Regions from separate parts of the Terribacillus sp. DMT04 genome, predicted to be linked through region 4. Evidence: riboswitches for the same ligand, from Rfam matches in the RefSeq annotation. Region 4 holds a riboswitch; each other region holds the start of a gene.
The links. A riboswitch is a leader RNA that binds a small molecule or an ion and turns the genes downstream of it on or off. The one in region 4 is predicted to bind S-adenosylmethionine.
Positions count from the first base shown of each region.

Region 1: it holds a riboswitch for S-adenosylmethionine, as region 4 does, so the genes downstream of both, KS242_RS09950 (Na+/H+ antiporter NhaC family protein) here and KS242_RS12475 (methionine ABC transporter ATP-binding protein) in region 4, are expected to answer to the same signal.
Region 2: it holds a riboswitch for S-adenosylmethionine, as region 4 does, so the genes downstream of both, KS242_RS15225 (MetQ/NlpA family ABC transporter substrate-binding protein) here and KS242_RS12475 (methionine ABC transporter ATP-binding protein) in region 4, are expected to answer to the same signal.
Region 3: it holds a riboswitch for S-adenosylmethionine, as region 4 does, so the genes downstream of both, KS242_RS05100 (M20 metallopeptidase family protein) here and KS242_RS12475 (methionine ABC transporter ATP-binding protein) in region 4, are expected to answer to the same signal.

Region 1 covers NZ_CP077639.1:1,873,612-1,876,725, forward strand. Annotated here, with positions in the region: gene KS242_RS09945 (aspartate kinase) at 1-130, opposite strand, end outside; gene KS242_RS09950 (Na+/H+ antiporter NhaC family protein) at 372-1,652, opposite strand; SAM riboswitch class I at 1,757-1,865, opposite strand; gene rhaS (rhamnose ABC transporter substrate-binding protein) at 2,112-3,114, opposite strand, start outside.
Region 2 covers NZ_CP077639.1:2,935,853-2,938,966, forward strand. Annotated here, with positions in the region: gene KS242_RS15215 (methionine ABC transporter permease) at 1-9, opposite strand, end outside; gene KS242_RS15220 (methionine ABC transporter ATP-binding protein) at 6-1,019, opposite strand; gene KS242_RS15225 (MetQ/NlpA family ABC transporter substrate-binding protein) at 1,032-1,841, opposite strand; SAM riboswitch class I at 1,934-2,045, opposite strand; gene KS242_RS15230 (MerR family transcriptional regulator) at 2,570-2,896, opposite strand; gene KS242_RS15235 (hypothetical protein) at 3,094-3,114, shown strand, end outside.
Region 3 covers NZ_CP077639.1:932,360-935,473, forward strand. Annotated here, with positions in the region: gene KS242_RS05095 (ABC transporter substrate-binding protein) at 1-570, opposite strand, end outside; gene KS242_RS05100 (M20 metallopeptidase family protein) at 583-1,779, opposite strand; SAM riboswitch class I at 1,889-1,994, opposite strand; SAM riboswitch class I at 2,188-2,290, shown strand; gene KS242_RS05105 (methionine biosynthesis PLP-dependent protein) at 2,369-3,114, shown strand, end outside.
Region 4 covers NZ_CP077639.1:2,355,294-2,358,407, reverse strand. Annotated here, with positions in the region: gene KS242_RS12490 (ribonuclease M5) at 56-406, shown strand; gene KS242_RS12485 (thioredoxin family protein) at 425-724, shown strand; gene KS242_RS12480 (hypothetical protein) at 808-1,137, shown strand; SAM riboswitch class I at 1,197-1,298, shown strand; gene KS242_RS12475 (methionine ABC transporter ATP-binding protein) at 1,392-2,414, shown strand; gene KS242_RS12470 (methionine ABC transporter permease) at 2,407-3,075, shown strand; gene KS242_RS12465 (MetQ/NlpA family ABC transporter substrate-binding protein) at 3,089-3,114, shown strand, end outside.

The DNA of each region.
Region 1 (3,114 bases), 480 kb from region 4:
CTTTATCCCGTTTCCCTGGTGCAGAAACAACAATAAATTTCCGTTCTGTATCTTCTTTTACAATTTGTGCTACTTTGCGGAGCTGTTCCGCACTTGCTACTGAACTACCACCAAATTTAGCTACCTTCATATCTCTCTCTCCATTACGCTTTTTCTTTACATAGATAAAATAGTATCACAGGTTTTCTGCCGCTGACTAGATGAAAGACATAATTTTGAGAAAAAAGTGACGATATTAGTTTACGTAATATTATTATAGTTAACTGTTTATGCAGATTAACTTATCTATAGATAGAAAAAGGACATTACATCCATTGTATATTACAAAAGGTAATGTCCTAACTTCAATCTATCATCTTATTATCGCTCTTTTAGTCTTTCTTCTTTCTCGGATATCCGAGAAGTATCGCAATGCTACCGCAAATACCAATAAGGATTGGGTAGTAGGAATATTGCAAGATGCTTACTGGCGATATACCCGCTACGCTAGCAGCTGCCAGTAATTGCGCACCGTATGGAATTAGCCCTTGGATGGTACAAGAGAAGATATCTAAAATACTTGCGGTTTTTCGCGGATCAATTCCATACTTATCAGATATATTCTTTGCAAGCGGTCCGGTAATTAAAATAGAGATCGTATTGTTAGCCGTCGATAAATTCGTAAGACCTACAAGTCCCGCTACACTAAATTCAGCACCTTTTTGTGACTTGATTTTTCGTGTAGAGAGGTGAAGCAGAAAGTCAATCCCGCCATTGTGTTTAATAACTGCTACCATTCCAGCTATTAAGATAGCGAGAAAGGCGATTTCATACATACCGGCGATTCCGTCTCCTATCGTTTGGAAAAGCGTCATCATTTGATAGCTGCCATCAACCAAGCCTATAACACCAGAAAAAACAATTCCTAATGCTAAAACAAGGAACACATTCATTCCGGCTAAAGCAAAGATAATGACGGAAATATAAGGCAGAATTTTTACCCAATTATAACCAACATGGTCTACTTGTGCTGTTTCACCTATTGTCATTACTCCTAGAATAATGCTGGTTACGATAGCTGCTGGCACCACAATCCAAAAATTCACTTTAAATTTATCCTTCATTTTTACACCTTGCGAGCGAACGGCGGTGATTGTCGTATCTGAAATAAAGGATAAATTATCACCAAACATTGCTCCGCCAACAATTGCCGCTGTGACGAAAGCTACCGAAAGTTCGGTTTGATCGCTTATTCCCACACCGATTGGCGCTAACGCCGCAATCGTGCCTACTGATGTACCCATAGCCAGAGAGATAAAGCAGGCAATAATGAACAGACCTACAATAAGCAGGTTTTGCGGTACAAAAGATAATGCGAAGTTAACTGTAGCGTCCACAGCTCCCATGCCTTTTGCTGTCGCTGAAAATGCCCCAGCTAGAAGAAAAATAACAACCATCATCATGACATTTAAATTACCTGCGCCTTGGCAAAAAATATCAACCTTTCGTGCAAAAGTTTCTTTTCGATTCATCGCCAATGCCACAGCACCCGCAATAGCAATAGCTACAATAACCGGAAATGCATAAAAATCACCCGTAATAATTCCTGAACCAATAAATAAAATCAAAAAAACAAGAAATGGGATGAGTGCCCATGGATTTCCTTTTTTCATCGTTCCACCTCCAAATATAATACGACAAATCATTCTCCAACTTGCAACCAAAGAAAGACCCCTTCTCATATAACAAGAAGAGGCCTTATAGCTATAAAACACTTCTCTTATCTTTACAAGCTTTGGCTTGCTGGATTTGGCACAGCAACTTAATTATTAAGTTCCGCTGCCGAGATATCATCGGGCCAGTCCCTCCATCTCTCTTAATAAGAAAAAAATATTATTTTTTTGTCGCAGTAAATAAGAGGATACATGATTTAAGTTTCATTATCAATGAAAATCTTAATGGATAATATTGGGGGTATTCGGGTGCTTAACAAAAAGCAATTGTTAAATATGAAGATTCTGATGCATTTTAGCGTTATGCATGATTGTCGAATAGATTCCTTTATTTGTAATCGTCTGATTTCTTATCCTATTATAGAAAAAACGGGGAGTAATTCTCCCCCGCTGAACTGTTTAATATACGTCTTTCCACTCATCGATATTGTTTTTATCAAACTTAAATGGATCGCCTAACATAATCTGTGTGCCTTCCCCATCTTCCACAACTTCTACTTCTCCGAGATCACGCAAATCAACTTTCTCGCCAAGTTCGCCGCTTATGTTATCCTCTCCTAGTTCATAAGCTGTATACGCAGCTGCCTTACCAACATCAATCGGATTCCAAAGGTACATCCAAGGGCTGACGCCACTCTCAATATATGTTGCCATTTCACTTGGAAGCCCTAAACCAGTCAGCGCAACTTCTCCCTCAAGTCCTTTATCAGTAAGCACTTTGCCCGCTGCTGCAATACCGACTGTGGTTGGTGCAATAATTGCTTTCAAATCTGGGTATGATTTTAGCAGTGCTTCTGTTTCAGATACACTTTTATCTCGCAAGTCGTCTCCATAAGCTACCTTTACAAGTTCAATATTTTTGTATTCCTCTTTCTCCAGTTCCTTCTTCATCCATTCGATCCACTCATTTTGGTTCGTTGCCTGACTCGTTGCACTCAATACAGCAATTTGTCCCTCGCCGCCTATCATTTCGGACACTGCTTCAATCTGTACGCGCCCGATTCGTTCTGGGTTCGCTTGGTTCACGTGGATATCACGGCTGGCTGCATTGACTGCTGAATCGACAGACAATACTTTGATTCCTTGATTTCTCGCCTTTTTCAGAGCAGGCTCGAGTGCATCCGGGTCATTACCTGCGACTGCAATTACATCTACTTTTTGCGTAATTAACTGTTCAATAATCTGAATTTGTCCTTCAGCAGTTGGCTGATCCGGCGATCTTAAAATTACTTCTCCGCCTAATTCTTTTACTGCGCTCTCAAAGCCTTCCTGCATCTTTTCGCCATAAGGATTTCCTGTGTTCTTAAATACAAAAGCATATTTCTTTGGCCCATCGTCTGTATTCCCGGATGCACCGTTGGATTCTGGTGCTCCTTGGCTACAAGCAGCCAGCATGCATACC
Region 2 (3,114 bases), 580 kb from region 4:
CGCAATCATGACGCCACCTCCTCAACCGTTATCTCACGTTCTTCTAAATAAGAGATAGCTTTCTCAACTTCAGCAGCATCACCTTGCAGATGAATGAGCAGTTTCCCAACAGAGTTTTCTTTCAGCTGATCAATTCCACCTGCTAATATACTTGGAACAACATCGTATTTCTTCGTAATTGATGCAAGGAAAGGCTCACTGGAAGAACTTCCAATAAAGGTAAGCGAAATAATCCGCCCTGTTGCGCTAAGTCCTTTCTTGACGCTATCCGGAACTTTGAAGTTCGCATCGTCAAAGACAAAGTTTCTTGTCTGCGGATGCTGTGGTTTTGTGAATACATCAATGACTGAACCTTCTTCGACTAACTCTCCTTGATGCATCACACCTACGCGATCACAAATACGCTGAATAACATCCAGTTCATGGGTAATTAAGAAAATCGTAATTCCCAATTCTTTATTCACACGCAGCAGCAGCTCTAAAATGGAGGATGTTGTATTCGGATCCAGCGCACTCGTTGCTTCATCACTTAACAAGACCTCTGGTTCCTGAGCAAGCGCTCGAGCAATTGCAACTCGCTGCTTCTGTCCGCCTGATAATTGAGCTGGATATACATGTTGCTTTTCTTCCAGACCGACAATTTTCAAATATTTCTTCACACGCTCGGTGATTTCGTGTTTTGGAACTTTACTAAGCTTCAGCGGACGAGCTACATTCTCGTACACAGTAGCTGTCGTAAGCAAATTGAAATGCTGGAAGATCATACCGATTTTGCTTCTCTCTTTACGTAGCTGCCCTTTTTTCAGCTTTGTAAGATCTATTCCATCTATACGTACTTCTCCTTCGGTCGGACGTTCCAGTAAGTTAGTACAGCGGATCAGGGTACTTTTCCCCGCTCCGCTGAATCCGATCACGCCATAGATCTCACCTTTTTTAATTTTTAGGGAGACATCTTTCAATGCCTCCACTGTTTTCTTGCCAGTGGTAAAGGTTTTGGTTACATTCTTTAATTCAATCAATTTACTTCCCCCTTACCAGCTTGGAACAACAGATCCGTTGAATTCTTCTTCTACAAATTGCTTCATCTCGTCAGACTGATAGATATCCTTCAGCTTGCTCACAATCTCATCATCTTTATTAGCTGTTCGAACAACAAAGTAATTAGACCACGGATTGTTTTCGATATCTTCAGCAAAAATGGCGTCATCTTTAATTGTTAATCCTGCACCCATTGCGAAGTTTGTATTAATGGCTGCTGCTTGAACTTCTTCCAATTGCGCTGGCAATTGTGCTGCATCCAATTCTACGATTTCCAGATTAAGCGGATTCTCAACTACGTCTTTTGCAGTTGCTGTATTCGTTGCTTCCGGATCAACTTTTAACACACCGGCTTGTTCAAACAATTTTAATGCACGGTATTCATTTGCTGGATCATTTGGTACAGCGATTTTATCGCCTTCTTTTAGTTCTGAAATGCCTTTAATTTTTTCAGAGTAGATACCCATTGGAAATGTTAGTGTTTTAAATACTTCCGTTAGTTCATAGCCTTTATTTTCTTTCTGATCTTCCAGGAAGCTCAACGTCTGATAACTGTTGGCATCCAGGCTTCCTTCATCTAAAGCACTGTTTGGTGTATTGTAATCGTTAAACGTTTTGATCTCTACTTCAATTCCTTCATCAGCTGCAAGTTCTTTTACCTTTTCCATCACTTGTTCATGCGGTCCGCCCGTAGCCCCTACCAAGATTTCGTCCTCTGCTAGTGCACCAGAAGTGTCATTGCCGCATGCCGCTAAAAATAATGCTAATAATCCAATTAGTCCGAAGCTTAAGATTTTTTTCATGTTTTTATCCCCTTTTCTTAGCTGTTATCAACTACATTAAAAAAGCGCTTCTCTTGAATAAGAGAAGCGCACCGTATACGTATGCAGCGATTCTCTTATCTCTCAGTCCGGTATTGCCTACCGGCTGCAGGAATTAGCACCTAGATCATCTGATCTGGTTGCTGGGCTTCACAGGACCTGTTCCTCCGCCACTCTTGATAAGAATTTCATTATGCGTTTGTGTTGATCTGTTTGTTACTTTACCTTCCAAAGAATAGATTGTCAATAATAATTTACAATTTAGCGAAAAATCACACACATTTGATGTACTAGCGTAAAGGATAATATTGCAAAACAGGATAACAGGAACATTTTGACAACATTGGCTGTATGGTATCGCAAATATTTACGGTTACTTGATAACACCACACTTTCAAACAAGCGCTTGATCAAGCTGCAGAAGGCGACAACATATGGCTTTTATTCCATGTAACTCCACATTTAAATACAGGATTTTCTCATCGATACGAATATTATTATCAGACATTAAAGGATTTTGTCATTTGCTTTGAAAATAAGGGAACATCCTGTACACTTCATCACTGTGTCGTCGGTACAGATCCCGCGCCGATAGTGGACTGTAAACAACAAAGAGAACGAGCTCTGGCTGTATTTAAACAGCATAAAAAGCCGGATGAACATCATCCGGCTTTTCTGTGTACAAGGCCTCCCAACACATACGTACACATCTATTCTCTCTGTATCCCAAAGCGGGCGTTGATTTGTCCGCGAAGCATTTGCTGGCGGCTTTCTCTTTCCGCTTCCTTTCTCTTATCTCTTAGCATCTGCTGACGAATCTCGAAAGTTTGCACACCCTCTTCTCTTTTGTTGGCGATATCAATCAGCTGCTCTACATCTGAAAAAGAGTACTTGCGATTTCCCTTCGCTGAACGTTCTGGAAAAATGAGCTTGCGTTCTTCATAATAACGTATCTTACGCTCTGTAAGACCAGTCAGCTCGCTCACAATACCTATTGTGATTACTTTCCTGTTCTTATAAGAAGGCTCGTTACTCATCTGTTCACCTCATCATCCTGTGCTGTTACAGCTCATTATACCGTAATTTGTAAATACTCCTAGCGTTATGTAAGGAAACCTAACAAACAACTAAAAACCTCGTTAACATCACTGACATGTTTAATGCATCTGGATGCGGTTATTTATATACTGCATTTATAAAGAAGAAGGAACTCACAGAAGGGAGCACATGACAGGTGGCAAATGAACAGGAAGCC
Region 3 (3,114 bases), 1.4 Mb from region 4:
CAGCGGCTGCTCACCTGCTGCTTCGGCAATTTCAGCCGGGATGACAATTGCAGAAGCTTTTGGTGCAGCTAGGTCTGTCAGTAAAGATGTATACACGTCATTTAGTGTAATAACAATTGTTTTATCGTCTGTTGCTTCAATAGAACTGATATGGCTTGATGCAATTTTTCCGACAGAAGATACCTTTGTCCAGCGATCAAGAGATGCTTTTGCGTCATTAGCGGTGACATCTTGGCCGTTGTGGAACTTGAGACCATCACGAAGGGTGATCGTGTAGATTTTCTTGTCATCACTTACTGTATAATCTTCAGCTAGTAACGGTCGGGCCTGATAATCTTTATCTAATGCGAATAATCCTTCATAGATATGCCAGCCGATCTTTCGTGTAGCACTTTCACCGGAATACATCCAGTCCAATGTGTCAGGTTCTGAGCCCATCGCAACATTTAATTCGCCGCCTTCGACAGGTTCTCCGCTGCCGCCGGCCGAACTGCTGCTGGAATTGCTGGAGCAGCCGATTAGTGCAATTGCTCCTATTAATCCAAATAAAATAAGTGCGAGTTTCTTCAAGTTAATTCCTCCTTAGCTTCCTAATACCGAGAATACGATTTTTGTAAAAGCTTTTTCTGTCATGAGCAGGGCGCGTTCATCGATGTCAAACTTCGGATGATGGTGCGGGTAATGCGTGCTCGTATCTTCGTTGCGAGAGCCGACTTTAAAGAAGCTGCCCGGCTTCTCTTGTAAGTAATAAGCAAAATCCTCTGCACCCATGCCGGTTTCAAACGGTATAACCTGTTCTTCACCAAACTCTTCCGTAAATAGCTGTTTGAGCAAAGCTGTTTCTTCTGGGTGGTTGTAAAGAGCAGGGTAACCGTTCAAGTAATCAATAGAATACGTTGCACCAAAGCCACTCGTAATCCCAGCAACAATTGCTTCAATTTGCTCTTGTACTTGCTGACGGATACCGGCATTAAAAGTCCGGACTGTACCCTCAATTCTTGCGGTGTCTGGAATGACGTTGAACGCTTGACCGGACTGGAAAACACCAAGTGTTACGACGGCTGATTCCAACGGGCTGACGCGACGGCTGACGATTTTTTGCAGCGCGCTGACAATATCACTGCCAATAACAATTGGGTCAACTGTTTCTTGCGGTGCTGCGCCATGACCGCCTTTGCCTTGAATGGTAATCGCAAATTTATCGACAGCAGCCATCTTGAAGCCTTCGCCAACATTTACTTTTCCTACCGGAGAAGCAGAGTTGAGGTGAGCGCCATACACATAGTCGACCCCTTCAAGTGCGCCATCCTCAATCATCGCTTTTGCACCGCCTGGCGGAACCTCTTCGGCTGGCTGGAATAGAAATACTACTTTCCCCTTGAGACTATCCTTTTGTTTGAAAAGCGCTTTAGCGGTTCCGAGAAGTGCAGCCGTATGACCGTCATGTCCGCAAGCATGCATCACACCGTTTGTTTTAGAACGATAAGGAACAACTTTTTCGTCATCGATCGGCAACGCATCAAAATCTGCTCGCAAGGCGATTGTCGGCCCCTCTGTTTTTCCTGTGAGCGTGGCAACAATCCCATACCCGCCAACATTTGTCTTGATATCTTCATAGCCGAAACTTTGCAGTTTGTCAGCAATGAACTTGGCAGTCTCGGTTTCTTGGAAACTTAATTCCGGATGCTGGTGCAGGTGTCGCCGCCATTCAACAACCTCTGTAAAATTGGTTTCTAAGTCATTATGTACATCTGCTAGTGTTGTTGTATTTGTTTCCATTCTCTACCTCCTATAAAAATCTTGATATATCCAATCAAATTAATCGGGATTGTTTGCAAAAAAAATCCTCTTCAGATAGAAGAGGAGGGATGATGTCGTAATTCCGCTCTTCTTATCTTCAGTGTGTATCACACTTGGAATTAGCACAGTGCTGGTGTTAACAGCCTGCTGCTTTGGTTTCGACGGGCCATTCCCTCCACCAATCTTGATAAGAAATATCAGTTGTAAGAAACAGAATAGACGGAAAACTCTAGATTGTCAATCCTCTTTTTATACATACTTACGAAATTGCCAGCTGATGCTAAAAATATCAACAAAGAAAGTTTAATTAGCAAAAAAGTTCTAAAAAATATATTGACTGCTATTTTTTGTATGTTAGAATAACTTTAATATTAAAAATTAAATAATTTCTTATCAAGAGAGACGGAGGGAATTGGCCCTGTGATGTCTCAGCAACCAGTCGAAAAGACCCGGTGCTAAATCCAAAAGGTATCTGCCTTAAAGATAAGAAGCTGATTCGGTAATTACTGAACCTTCTTCCTTTTTGGGGAGAAGGTTCTTTTTTTTGATTAGAAGGGTGAGAAGCAGGATGAAAAACAACTTGGAAACAGCATTCGTACAATTAGGAAATCGCAGTGATCGTACAACAGGAGCAGTAAATCCGCCTTTGTATCTATCAACTGCTTATGCGCATCCGGGAATTGGCGAATCAACAGGTTATGACTATACACGTACGAAGAATCCAACTAGAACGGTACTTGAAGAAGGGTTTGCTGAGCTGGAGAAAGGTGATCGCGCCTTTGCATGCAGTTCAGGGATGGCAGCCATTCAATTGGTTTTATCTTTATTTCGCAGCGGCGATGAACTTCTTGTACCAGAAGATATATATGGCGGCACATACCGGCTGTTTGATTTCTATGAAGAAGCATACGACATAAAGCCGATCTACTCCCCATTTCGGACGGTGGAAGAGACTGCAGCTGCAATTACAGCAAATACAAAAGCCATTTTCCTTGAAACACCTACAAATCCACTTATGCAGGAGTTTTCAATTGCGGCTTACAGCGAATTAGCAAAGAATCATAATTTGCTGCTGATTGTCGACAATACATTTTTAACCCCATTTTTGCAGCAGCCAATTAAAGATGGAGCAGACATTGTTATTCATAGTGCAACGAAGTACATTGGCGGTCATAATGATGTGCTCGCCGGATTGGTTGTCAGCAAAGGCATAGAGATATCCGATCGTTTGGCGGTGCTCCATAATGGTGCAGGTGCCGTACTATCACCGCTGGATGCCTGGCTGCTCATTCGAGGGTTGAAAACATTGCCGCT
Region 4 (3,114 bases):
TTCGGAGCACGGGCAAAGAAGCAATCAAATATCGATCAGAATAGGTGATGCCAAAATGGGTGATGAGGAAAAAGTCATTATCGTAGAAGGACGTTCGGATAAAGAGCAGATAAGAAAGATCATCGATGAGGAAGTGACGATCATCTGCACCAATGGCACGTTGGGTATCGAGCGGCTGGAGCAGCTGTTGTATGACTATGACTTGGATCACAAGGAAGTATATATTATGGTGGATGAGGACAGCGCCGGTCATAAGCTGCGAAAACAGTTAGCCCGTGAGCTGCCGCATGCCCAGCATATTTACGTAGACAGAACCTATCGAGAGGTAGCGGCTACCCCGGCCCCTGAATTAGCCACAGCCCTGCTTAGCAGAAGTATCATGGTGCATCCATTCTTCCTCGTCTGAAGAAAGAAGGGATGAAATATTAATATTATTGAAACGAATGTCGAGGCCATCATCCAAGAAGGACAGGCAAAGATCTTCGTGCATACGCCATTTTGCGGCACCTGCCAACTGGCTGAAAAGATGCTGCAGACAGTAGAGGCGGTCATGAAAACAGAATATTATCATAAACTGAACGCCTCTTTGTTCCCAGACTTTATGCAGCAGCATCAAATTGAAAGTGTACCTTGTCTCATTACTTTCCAAGATGGTCAAGTAAAAGATAAGACATATGCTTTTCAGTCAGTCCAGCATATGCTGGCAAAGACGATCAGCGAATAAAACAGCTTTCATACGGAAAGCTGTTTTTTCTTGCAGGAAAATAGGGTGTAAAGAGCCAAATACAGGTGGAGGAGGGATGCTGGATGATCATGGAACATTTGACGAAGCTAAAAAGGCAAATTGAAGAGAGAGAAGATTTACTGCCGTTATGCAATGATAAACGGCTGAAAGTCTTCATTGACTGGGGTCATGACCATTACGATTTGTATATTGATCGAAGCAGCCTCACAACACCTGCTCCAAAGCCCTATGGTTTGTTGCATATCCGGACGGATGAACAGACGGTGCAGCAACTTCTTAAGGGTACGATAAAACTGCGCAGTCTTCGGACCGAGCAGGAAGTCGATGGTGATTATCAGCATATACTGCTAATGGAAGCACTGCTGCTTCTTGGAGCGGAGAATAGTCTGTAAAATATATTGACAGAATTATTGACTAATGCTAAACTCCAATATAGCAATCATATACGAAACTCTTATCCAGAGTGGCGGAGGGACTGGCCCGATGAAGCCCGGCAACCACAGGTAATCCTGTATGGTGCCAATTCCTGCAGGGAAACCTGTACAGATGAGAGAACAATTATTGACACTTAGGAAGCGTCTTTTTGTTCTCAAACAAAAAGACGCTTTTTTTATGCTTAAAAAGCACATAGAAAGGAGGAGCGGAATTGATCACTATCAAGAACCTCTCCAAGACATATCGCACGAAAAAACAGAATATTACAGCAGTCGATCAACTGAATATGACAATCGATTCAGGTGAGATCTTCGGCGTTATCGGCTACAGCGGTGCTGGTAAAAGTACATTTGTACGCCTGCTGAACCGTCTCGAAGAACCGACTTCTGGTGAAATAATTATTGATGGCAAAGACATTGTCAAACAGAAAAAGAATGAGTTGCGTCTTGCCAGACAGGAGATCGGCATGATCTTCCAGCACTTTAACTTGCTTTGGTCCCGAACTGTGCACCAGAATATTGCTTTTCCATTGGAAATTGCAGGTGTACCGAAGAAGGAACGAAAAGTAAAAGTAGACCGTTTAATCGAGCTGGTTGGATTGAAAGGACGGGAAAATGCTTATCCATCTCAACTGAGCGGCGGACAAAAGCAGCGTGTTGGTATTGCTCGTGCCCTTGCCAATGATCCGAAAGTACTGCTTTGTGACGAAGCAACTTCTGCACTCGATCCAGAAACAACAGATTCCATCTTAGACCTGTTAGTAGACATCAACAAACGTCTAGGGTTGACGATTATTCTTATTACTCATGAAATGAACGTAATTAGTAAGATTTGTCACCGTGTAGCTGTTATGGATACAGGTAAAGTTGTGGAAGAAGGGGATGCCGTACATGTATTCCAGAACCCGCAGCAGGCAGTCACGAAGCGTTTTGTGCAGCAGCTTGATGGAAGTGAGAAATATGAGTCCTTGTCATCAGCTGTATTGAATGAAGGAACAGGAACGATTATTAAACTTTCTTTCTCAGGTGAAAATGTGAATCAGACTATCGTTAGTCAAACTGCAAAGCAATGTGATGTAGACATTAACATTCTGCAAGGAAACGTGCTTCAGACACACAGCGGAGCGGTAGGCAGTCTATTTTTGCAATTAGTAGGCAGTGAAACAGAAGTGGAGAAGGCACTGGACTTCATCCGCAGTGCAAATGTAAAAGCGGAGGTGCAGGAGCTTGCTTGAGAAATGGTTTCCTAATGTAGATATAGCAGATTTGAACACAGCCATCTATGAGACATTCTATATGACCATTCTTTCGTTGATTGGGACATTTATTATTGGTATTATCCTTGGATTATTGCTTTACCTGACTAGTAAAGGAAAGCTTTGGGAGAATAAAATTGTTTATGGCATTGTAGCAGCAGTCGTGAACGTTTTCCGAGCGATTCCGTTTATTATTTTAATTGTTTTGCTGCTGCCATTTACTGATTTCCTAATGGGTACGATTCGCGGTCCTTCGGCAGCATTGCCGGCTTTAATCATTGGTTCAGCACCATTTTATGCAAGACTAGTAGAAATTGCACTTAAAGAAGTTGATCATGGTGTAGTAGAAGCAGCGAAAGCAATGGGAGCTAAGAACGCAACAATTATGGTCAAAGTATTGTTGAGAGAGTCGACTCCGGCTTTGGTTTCCGGTCTCACAGTTACAGCAATTGCACTTATTGGTTCTACGGCAGTAGCGGGCGTGATTGGAGCAGGCGGATTAGGTGACTTTGCTTACTTCTATGGATTCCAGCGCCGCCAGACAGATGTTGTTATTCTGTGTACTGTCTTAATTATTATATTGGTATTTGTTATCCAGTTTATAGGTGACTATATTTCCAATAAATTAGATAAACGTTAAAGGAGAGATTTACATGAAAAAGTCATTATTAGTTATTTT